2 regions of the Microbacterium sp. KU4F genome follow, and region 2 is predicted to be linked to the other one. Evidence: riboswitches for the same ligand, from Rfam matches in the RefSeq annotation. Region 2 holds a riboswitch; the other holds the start of a gene.
What was found. A riboswitch is a leader RNA that binds a small molecule or an ion and turns the genes downstream of it on or off. The one in region 2 is predicted to bind thiamine pyrophosphate.

Region 1 (4,860 bases), 2.4 Mb from region 2:
TGGCTAGCTCGGGGATGTTGGGGGTCACGAGGTCGACGTGCGGCAGCAGGCGCCGGAGGGCGTCCTCCGCATCCGCATTCAGCAGGCGGTCGCCGCTGGTCGCGACCATGACCGGATCCAGCACGACGACCGGCGGCCGGACCCGACCGAGCCACGCGGCGACTGTGTCGATCACCTCGACGGTGGCGAGCATGCCGATCTTCACCGCGTCGATATGCACGTCATCGGAGACGACATCCAGCTGCTGGGCGAGGAACGCGACCGGGGGCACGTGAACCGAACGCACCCCGTGCGTGTTCTGCGCGACCAGGGCGGTGACGACGGCCATGCCATAGCCGCCGTTGGCGGCGATGCTCTTGAGATCCGCCTGGATGCCGGCCCCTCCCGTCGGGTCGGTTCCCGCGATGCTCAGCACCCGCGGAACGGCACGCCCGGCGCTCATGCCGCATCCCATGCCGCGCGCAGCATACGGGCGGCATCCGCGGGGTCGCTCGCGCCGCAGATGGCAGAAACCACGGCCGCGCCCGCGGCACCCGCTCGCCGGAGCGGGCCCAGGTCGGCGGCGGTGACACCGCCGATCGCCACGGCTGGCAGCGTACTCGCCGCAACCAGCCGCGCGAACCGCTCGTGACCCAACGGCGGTGGTGCATCGCGCTTCGTGGCGGTGGCGTGAAGCGCTCCGATGCCGACGTAGTCCACGACGCCGCTGCCGGATGCGGCCGCCAACTGCTGCGGCGTGGATGCGCTGAGGCCGACGACCGCGTCGTCGCCGACCAGTGCGCGCACTGCGTCCGGCGGAAGATCGCTCTGTCCCACATGCACTCCCGACACGCGCGCGCCCGCCTGGCGAGCGGCGAGGAAGACGTCCACGCGGTCGTTGACGAGCAGCGCGACGCCGTCGGGCAGCACGGCCGACACCCTCGTCACCGTGTCGAGGAAGCAACGTGCGGACGCGTCCTTCTCGCGCAGCTGCACGGCCGTCACACCGTTCGCCGTCGCCATGCGCACCACCTCGACGATGTCGTGGCCCGCCGCGGCGGCTGTGCCGGCATCGGTCACGAGGTACAGCGAGAGGTCCGCGTTCACGCGATCACAGCCCGAGACCGCAGCGTGTCGGCGTCGAGACTGGCGAGGGCATCGAGGAACGCCACGGCGAAGCTGCCCGGCCCCGGCGCGCGCGCCGCCGCGACCTCAGCGGCGACGTTGTAGGCCGTGACCGCCGCGACCACGGCGGCGAAGCAGTCTTCGTCGACTCCCGTGAACGCGGCCATGACAGCGCCGAGGGCGCATCCTCCGCCGGTGACGCGGGTCAGCAGCGGGTCCCCGTTACTCAGCCGTACTTCGCGGCTGCCGTCGGTGACGACGTCCACCGCACCCGAGACGGCGACGATCGCGCCGGTCGCCCGGGCGACGCGTCGAGCCGCCGCGACCGCATCCTCGACACCGTCCGTCGCGTCGACTCCGCGGCCTCCGACGCCCGAGCCGTCGAGGGCGATGATCTCGGACGCGTTGCCGCGTACGACGCTCGGCGCCGCCGCGACGAGCTCGGCGGCCAGCGCGGTGCGCACCGGCAGCACACCGATCGCCACGGGGTCGAGCACCCAGGGAGTACCCGCATCCTGGGCGGCCGCCACGGCCTCGCGCATCGCCTCCCGCTGCTCGGCGCCGGGTGTGCCGAGATTGACCAGGACGCCCGAGGCGATGCGCGCGAACGGCCCCGCCTCGCCCGAGATGTCGACCATCGCCGGAGCCGCCCCGAGGGCGAGGAGCACGTTGGCCGTGAAGCCTGTGACCACCGCGTTGGTCAGGCACTGCACGAGCGGGCCTTGCTCGCGCACTGCCTCCCAGGCTCGGATGGTGGAGTCGATCAGGTTCTCTGGCGCGCGCATCATGTGCGACATCCCTCCGCTCGTACTGACGAGATCAGGTTCGACGGGTGTGATCTCAGCCCCGCAGGGCACCCCGTGTCGTATGTGTGGGTTCAGGTTAGCCGACGGCCCGGGCGACGAGCGCCTCGATCACACCGATCATGTCGAGTTCGCCGAGTCCCGCGTCCGCGGCCTCCTCGTAGAGCCGTCTGCTCGCCGTGATCAGCGGATGCGCGGAGCCCACCGCACGGGCGGCGTCTTCGGCGAGTCTCGCGTTCTTGAGCACATCGGCGATCGCCGCCTGCGCGGACAGGTCGCCGTCGGCGAGTTTCTGCGCCTTCCCGCGCGACACCGCCGACGCCATGGGGCCTGCGGCGAGCACCTCGCGGAGCACGCCGAGATCGGCACCCGCACGTTCGGCGAAGTGGATCGTCTCCGCCAGGCCCGTCACCATCGTGATGAGATACGTGTTCACCGCGAGCTTCATGGTCAGGGCCCTGGGGATGTCGCCGCACCGAAAGGTCTGGGCACACATCGCACCGACCACGGGCTCGACGTGGGCGAGCACATCGGGCTCCCCCGCGAGCATGCCCACGAGCGTTCCGTCGATCGCGGGACCCCGCGATCCCGAGACGGGCGCCTCGACGTACCGACCGCCCGCCGCGGCGACGTCGGCGGCCAGCACCCGGGAGAAGGCGGTCGTGAATGTCCCCATCTGCACGACGGTGCGGTCCCTCACCAGCCGTGCGAAGTCATCCGTACCTCGCCCGAGCACGGCGTCGACCGCGGGTTCGTCGCGCAGCATCAGGATGACGGTCTCGGCCGCCGCGAAGACTCCCGCGACGTCTGCGGACGCCCGCGCGCCTTGCGCCACCAGCTCGTCCCGTGGGGCCGCCGAACGCGCCCAGACGACCACGTCGAACCCGGCGTCGACGAGATTCGTCGCCATAGGTACTCCCATGATGCCGAGTCCGATGAACCCGACCGTGCGTGCGCTCATTCCTGTCCCTCCCGTGTACTCATCCTGCCCGCGGACGGCGGAGTCTTGCTCCATGGGGGCGCCCTCACGCGTGGGCGCACGCCCGCCACAGGCGCACCCACTGCTCGGCACCCAGGTCGCGCGGCAGCGCACCGTGGGCGATGCCCACCGCATCCAGTCGACGTCGCGCGGCGGGAGCGGACATGCGAGCGACCGACGCGAGGATCGCCGGCATGCCATGCCCTCGCGCGGTGAAGACATCGCCCACGAACCGCTCGTACGCACGGCGCTCAGGCTTCGGCACCAGCGGCGCCGGGCGGCGAGTGATCGAGAGAAGTCCGCCGTCTACGCTCGGAGCGGGTCGAAACGCCCACGCCGGCACCCGTCCGTGCAGGGTGAACGTGAACCACGGCGCCGACTGTGCAGTGAGGAGGGTGCCGCCGCCGACGCCGGTGCGTTTGCGGGCGACTTCCCACTGGGTCAGCAGGACGGCATGCGTCCACGAAGGCCGTTGCAGCAGTCTGCGCATGATCGGCGTCGTCAGGTGGAACGGCACATTGCCCACGATGGCGGGCGCGTCCAGCGGGTGGCGCAGAACGTCGGCGTGCTCGACGCGCACCGACGGATACGACCGGCGGAGTGCGGCGACGCGGCGCTCATCGATGTCGATCGCGGTGAGCGGCCGCCCGAGACGGGCGAGACCCGCGGTGAGCGCGCCGCCGCCGGCCCCGATCTCGAGGATCGCGCCCTCGGATGCTGCGACGAGCGTGACGATGCGGTCGATGGTGGGCGGGTGGACAAGGAAGTTCTGGCCGAGTTCGTGGCGGCCGCCGTGGACGGAACGGGTACGCATGAGCGCTCCAAAGGAAGATTCGGAGCACCCCGGTGAGCGGGTACGAAGAAGGACGCGCTGCCGAGGTGCGAGGACATCCCGGAAGACGGCGCGATCACGCGGAGATCAGCGACGCGCCGTCAGGCGCGGCGGTCGCGGACCGAATAGACGAACGCCGTCATCGGCGCTGCGTTCAACGTTCCCATGCCCAGGAGTCTACCGGGCGACAGGAGGACCGCATCCGGATCTCACCGCAAGCCCGCACCGCCGATCGGTCTGCTCTGCCACGCTTGCGGAGTGAGAGCATTCCGATGCCGCGTGTGCGGAAACGCCCTGTACTTCGAGAACTCCATCTGCACGTCGTGCGGCACGTCACTCGGCTTCTCCCGGGCCGAGGGCGCGATCGTTCCGGTCGACGACGCGGGTCGGTACATGGATCGGTCAGGGGCGGTGTGGCACGTGTGCCGAAACCTCGACCTATCCGGCTGCACGTGGCTGGCCTCGCACGAAGGAGGTCAGTGCTCCGCGTGCGAGCTCACCCGCGTGCGGCCCAACGACGCCGACCTCGAGGGGCTTTCGCAGTATCCGGTCGCGGAACGAGCCAAGAGATGGCTGCTCTTCGAACTCGACCGGCTCGGGTTCGCGGTGGTCGGCAAAGCCGAGGACCCCGAGAGAGGGCTGTGCTTCGATCTGCTCTCGAGCGTGCAGGAGAACGTCGTCATCGGCCATGATGCGGGGATCATCACGATCGATCTGGCAGAGAGCGACGACGCGTACCGCGTGAAGCTGCAGAAGCAGTTGGGTGAGCCCTACCGCACCATGCTCGGTCACTTCCGTCATGAGGTCGGGCACTACGTCGAGTGGCTGCTCGTGGAGAACACGGACCGCATCGCCGAGGCGCGCGCGCTGTTCGGCGACGAGCGCGCCGATTACCAGGCCGCGATCGACCGCCACTACTCCGAGGGTCCGCCGGCCGACTGGCAGGCGCGCTACATCTCGACGTACGCGACCATGCACCCGTACGAGGACTTCGCCGAGACATGGGCCCACTTCCTGCACATCACCGACACGCTCGAGACCGCCGATCAGTACGGGCTTGCCGTGTTCGTGGGAATCGACGCGTTCGCCTCGTTCCGCGACATCGTGACGGAGATCTGGATGCCGCTGTCCACCGCGCTCAA
Region 2 (4,860 bases):
GGTTGTGCTCGGTCAGTTCATCTCGAACGTCGCGACGGTGCTGATCGTCGCGCCCGTCGCCACGGCGATCGCGGTGAACCTCGGGGTCAGCCCCATCACCTTCCTCATGGCGCTGACCGTCGCCGGCGCAGCCTCCTTCCTGACGCCCGTCGCGACCCCGGCGAACCTCATGGTGCTGAGCCCGGGCGGATACCGCTTCGGCGACTACTGGCGCCTCGGACTCCCGCTCGCCCTTCTCTTCCTCGCCGCGGCCGTGTTCTACGTGCCGCTCATCTGGCGTTTCTGAGCCGACGCCCATCGGCCTCTGTCAGGCTGATGCGGTGATCACCGATGCCGCGCGCGCGTTCCTGTCCGAGTACCACCTCGCCACGCTGTCCACGCTGGGCCGGCACAACCGCATCCACTCGGTGCCGGTCGGCATCACGTACGAGGACGGCGTCGTGCGGGTGATCGGTTCGCGCGGCAGCCAGAAGTTCCTCAACGCCGAGCGCGCGGGCCGTGCGAGCGTCAACACCGTCGACGGTCCGCGCTGGCTCAGCTTCGAGGGGGCGGCGCGCGTCGTCGAGGATGCGGATGCGGTCGCCCACGCCGTCGAGCTCTACACCCGGCGCTACCGCGAGCCGCGTCCGAACCCGGACCGGGTCGTGCTGGAGATCACGGTCGAGCGCGTGCTCGGCTCTCCCGACTTCCGCGCCTGACCGGCGTCGACGGGATCGCTCAGACCAGGCCGAACAGCTCGAGCGGGTGCGTCAGACGCCACCAGGGGCTGGGGCCGTCCACCTCGCCGTCGAGCACGACGTCCACGGTCGACGCGTTCTTCGGGCCGGTCGCGATGAGAGAGCCGACGACCTCGCCCTGCTCACGCGCGTCGCCGAGGTCGAACGAGGTCGCCACCGACGCCGCGGAGCCGTTCCAGAGCACCACATCGGCATCGGCCGCGGTCACGATCGGAACGGTCGTGCCCCACCGCGTCTCCACCCGTCCGACCGTCGTGCCGGCCGCAACCGAGGGCCCCGGCTGCAGCTCCTGCTCGACCTGGGCGAACAGGGCGCGCGTGACCGCATCCCGCGTCTCGACGTCGGGCTGTCCGAGCGTCGCGGCGTAGATGCGCACGGTGGTGTCGCCGATCGTGACGTCCTTCGCGGCGAGCAGGTTGTAGGAGTCGAGGGTGCCCGTCTTGAGGCCGACGACGCCGGGGTCCGCGAGCAGGTTGTTCGTGTTCTCGACGAGACCCGCGCCCGGAAGCTCGACGGAGGGCGTGCGCACGATCTCGGCGATGACCGGGTCTGCCAACGCGCGCTTGGCGACCTCCAGGAGCGCCTCGGGGGTCGCCGTGTTCTCGGCCTCGATGCCGGCGGGGCCGGCGATCGTGATGCCCGCCAGGCCGTGGGCGGCGAGCCAGTCGTTGGCCGCCCGCGCATAGACGGCGTTGTTGGGCCAGATGGTGTCGGCGAGACGGTCGGCGTAGTTGTTCGCGGAGCCCATGAGCATGCCCTGCAGCATCTGGTACTCGCTGAGCGTTCCCCCGACAGGAACATCCAGCGCCGATTCGCCGTTGCGGCGGTACGACCAGTATTCGCGCTCGTCCGCGGCGCTGAAGGCGAACTCCCTGCCTTGCTCGCCTGCCGCAAGGGGCATCTGGTCGAGGACGACCATCGCCGTCACGACCTTGGTGATGCTCGCGATCGACCGGGCATCGGCGCTGGACGCGATGGCCGAGCCCACGCCGTCGACCACGACGGCGGCGCTGCCCTCGCCCGGCCAGGCTCCGATGGCCGCTGCCGCGGGGGTGGGCTCGACGACGGACGCCTGCACGGTGGGGGCGATCGCATGCAGCGGCCAGAGGAGCGTGGTGCCGCAGTACGCCGCGATCACGGCGACGATCAGCCCGATCGGAACGAGCACCCCGGGACGCCACGGGGTGCGGCGCGGGGCGCGGGCGAGCAGGTCTGCGGCGACGGGGGTGAACGATGCGGCGCCCGCGGCCTCGAGCTGCGGAACCGCCCGGGACGCGTGGGTGACGGTGGTCTCATCGACCCAGCTCAGGGCCGTGGTCACCGGCGGCACCACGACCGGCACCGACGCGGTCGCATCCTGCGCGGGAGAGAAGGTGTGCTCCGATGTGTCGTCGAAGCTCGCGGCCGCGATCATCGCCGGAGTGGATGCCGCATCCGCCGGCACGCGCGGCACGTCGATCTGGAGGTCGTCGGGCGGCAGCGGCGCCTCGTCGACGGTCGGCTCGGCGCGTCCGCCGTGGCGCAGCGAACGCCGAGTGGGCGGGGTCGGGCCAGTCACGGTCACTCGCCTACGGTAGCGCGAGCTGCGGGTCTATACTCGGCACGTCAACCACGGGAGTCCGGTGAGCCGGGCTGAGAGGAAGCGGATCCACGCTTCGACCGTCGAACCTGATCCGGATCATGCCGGCGCAGGAAGGAGCATCAATGCACACGTCCACGTCCACATCCGCTCGTCCTTCTCTCACCTCCCGGTGGCGCTGGCGGGTCGTCGACATCGTCGTCGCCAGCGTGATCGGTGTCGCTGCCGGTGTCATCTTCTGGGTCTGGGGCCAGGCCTGGACGCCGCTGAGCACCGCGCTCGCGTTCCTGCCGGGGCTCGAGGGTGTGCTCGCCGGCGGGTGGCTGTTCGCAGGGGTGCTCACGGGGCTCATCATCCGCAAGCCGGGTGCTGCGCTGTACGGCGAGATCGTCGCGGCGGTCGTCTCCATGGCGCTCGGCACGCAGTGGGGCTTCACCACCCTCATCTGGGGCGTCGTGCAGGGCGTGGGGGCCGAGCTCGGCTTCGCACTGTTCGCCTACGCCAACTACCGGCTCTGGGTCGCACTCCTCTCGGGAGCGCTGACCGGACTCGCCGTGGCGCTGCTCGACACCAACTTCTCCTCGCCCGCCGCATACGACATCGGCCCCCGCGCGATCTACTTCGTCTCGGCGGTCGTCTCGGGCATCCTCATCGCGGGGCTCGTCTCGTGGCTGATCGCCCGGGCACTCGCCGCGACGGGGGCTCTCGACCGGTTCGCCTCCGGACGCCAGGCGCGCATCGTCGAAGCCGCCGACGCGGCGTGAGGCAGGGCGCGCGGGTCGTCGCCCGCGGGTGGGGGTGGCGGCACGCGGGCCGCAGGCGCTGGGCCGTCGCCGACCTCGACCTCACGATCGAGCCCGGTAAGCGGGTTCTGCTGCTGGGAGCGAGCGGTGCGGGCAAGTCGACGCTGCTGCGCGCCTTCGCCGGAGTGCTGGGCGGCGATGAGGACGGCGAGGCCACGGGGGAGCTGACCGTCGACGGTCAGCCCCCCGCATCCGTCCGCGGTGTCGCAGGCATGGTGCTGCAGGACCCCGACGCGCAGGTGATCCTCGCCCGCGTCGGCGACGACGTCGCGTTCGGCTGCGAGAACCTCGGGGTGCCCGCCGACGAGATCTGGCCGCGAGTCGGTGAAGCGCTGGATGCGGTGGGGCTGTCGGTGCCGCTCGACCACCCCACGTCCGCGCTGTCGGGCGGACAGAAGCAGCGGCTCGCGCTCGCCGGTGCGCTGGCCATGCGCCCGAAGCTCCTGCTGCTCGACGAGCCGACGGCCAACCTCGATCCCGATGGCGCTCGGCAGGTGCGGGATGCGGTCGCCGCGGTCGCCGCCCGTACCGGGGCGACGCTCGTCGTCGTCGAGCACCGCGTCGACCTGTGGGCCGATCTCGTCGACCGCGTCGTCGTACTCGCGCCCGAGGGCGGGGTGCTCGCGGACGGCGTTCCCGCCGACGTCTTCGCCGCGGCCTCGGACGCCCTGACGCGGGCCGGGGTCTGGGTGCCGGGAGTGCCGGTGCAGACCACCCGGCGCCCGCGCACCGCTGAGGCGTCGCCGCTCGTGATCGGCGCCGGCCTCGCGGTCGGGCGCCGGCGGATCGGACGCCGCGAGGCGCTCGCCGCCGCATCCGGGATCGACGTGCAGCTGAGCGCGGGGCGGGCGCTCGCGATCACGGGAGCCAACGGGGCCGGCAAGTCCACGCTCGCGCTGACCCTGGCGGGGCTGCTGCCGCCGATCGGCGGTCAGGTGCGAGCTGCGGATGCGTTGGCCGCCGGCGTCGGATCCGACCCCTCGCGCTGGCGCGCCGCCCAGCTGCTCACGCGCATCGGCACCGTCTTCCAGGATCCGGAGCACCAGCTGCTGACCGCGCGCGTGCGCGACGAGCTCGCCGTCGGTCCTCGCGCGCTGGGGCTCTCCGAGGCGGAGGTCGCCGCGCGGGTCGATCCGCTGCTCGAACGTCTGCGTCTGGGACGCCTCGCGGAGGTGAACCCCTTCACGCTCTCCGGCGGGGAGAAGCGCCGACTGACCGTCGCGGCGGTCCTCGCGACCGCGCCCCGCGTCATCCTGCTCGACGAACCGACCTACGGGCAGGACGCGCGCACCTGGGGGAGCTCGCGGACTTGATCGACGAGCTCCGCGCCGACGGCACCGCGATCGGCTTCGTCTCGCACGATCCCGCCCTCGTCGCGGCGCTCGCCGACGACGAGCTGCGGCTGGGGCGGGCCTCGTGAGCCTGTTCGCGATCGACGCCTCGGTCAGCCCGTTGGGCCGGATCAACCCGGTCGCAAAGCTCGCCGCGACCCTCGTCGTCTCCGTCACCCTCCTGCTCTCGATCGATCCCGTCTCCGCGGCCGTCACTCTCGCCGCCACGCTCGTGCTCCTCGCCTTCTCGCGGCTGCGGGCGCGCGAGGTCTGGCTGCGCGTGTGGCCGATCGGAGTCGCGGCGCTCATCGGCGGCGCGGCGACCGTGTTGTACGGCCGGCCCTCCGGCACGGTGTTCTTCGAGTGGGGGCTCGTGCGCGTCAGCGAGGGATCCCTCTCGCTCGCAGCCG

Region 1: it holds a riboswitch for thiamine pyrophosphate, as region 2 does, so the genes downstream of both, thiM (hydroxyethylthiazole kinase) here and AC1VNH_RS12775 (ECF transporter S component) in region 2, are expected to answer to the same signal.

The regions. Positions count from the first base shown of each region.
Region 1 is NZ_CP200324.1:91,631-96,490, reverse strand. It holds gene AC1VNH_RS00475 (bifunctional hydroxymethylpyrimidine kinase/phosphomethylpyrimidine kinase) at 1-442, opposite strand, end outside; gene thiE (thiamine phosphate synthase) at 439-1,086, opposite strand; gene thiM (hydroxyethylthiazole kinase) at 1,083-1,892, opposite strand; TPP riboswitch at 1,884-1,975, opposite strand; gene AC1VNH_RS00460 (NAD(P)-dependent oxidoreductase) at 1,987-2,868, opposite strand; gene erm (23S ribosomal RNA methyltransferase Erm) at 2,933-3,700, opposite strand; gene AC1VNH_RS00450 (zinc-binding metallopeptidase family protein) at 3,977-4,860, shown strand, end outside.
Region 2 is NZ_CP200324.1:2,500,320-2,505,179, forward strand. It holds gene AC1VNH_RS12760 (SLC13 family permease) at 1-286, shown strand, start outside; gene AC1VNH_RS12765 (TIGR03618 family F420-dependent PPOX class oxidoreductase) at 321-698, shown strand; gene AC1VNH_RS12770 (D-alanyl-D-alanine carboxypeptidase family protein) at 718-2,301, opposite strand; TPP riboswitch at 2,339-2,449, shown strand; gene AC1VNH_RS12775 (ECF transporter S component) at 2,442-3,080, shown strand; partial or broken gene AC1VNH_RS12780 (ABC transporter ATP-binding protein) at 3,077-4,539, shown strand; gene AC1VNH_RS12785 (energy-coupling factor transporter transmembrane component T family protein) at 4,536-4,860, shown strand, end outside.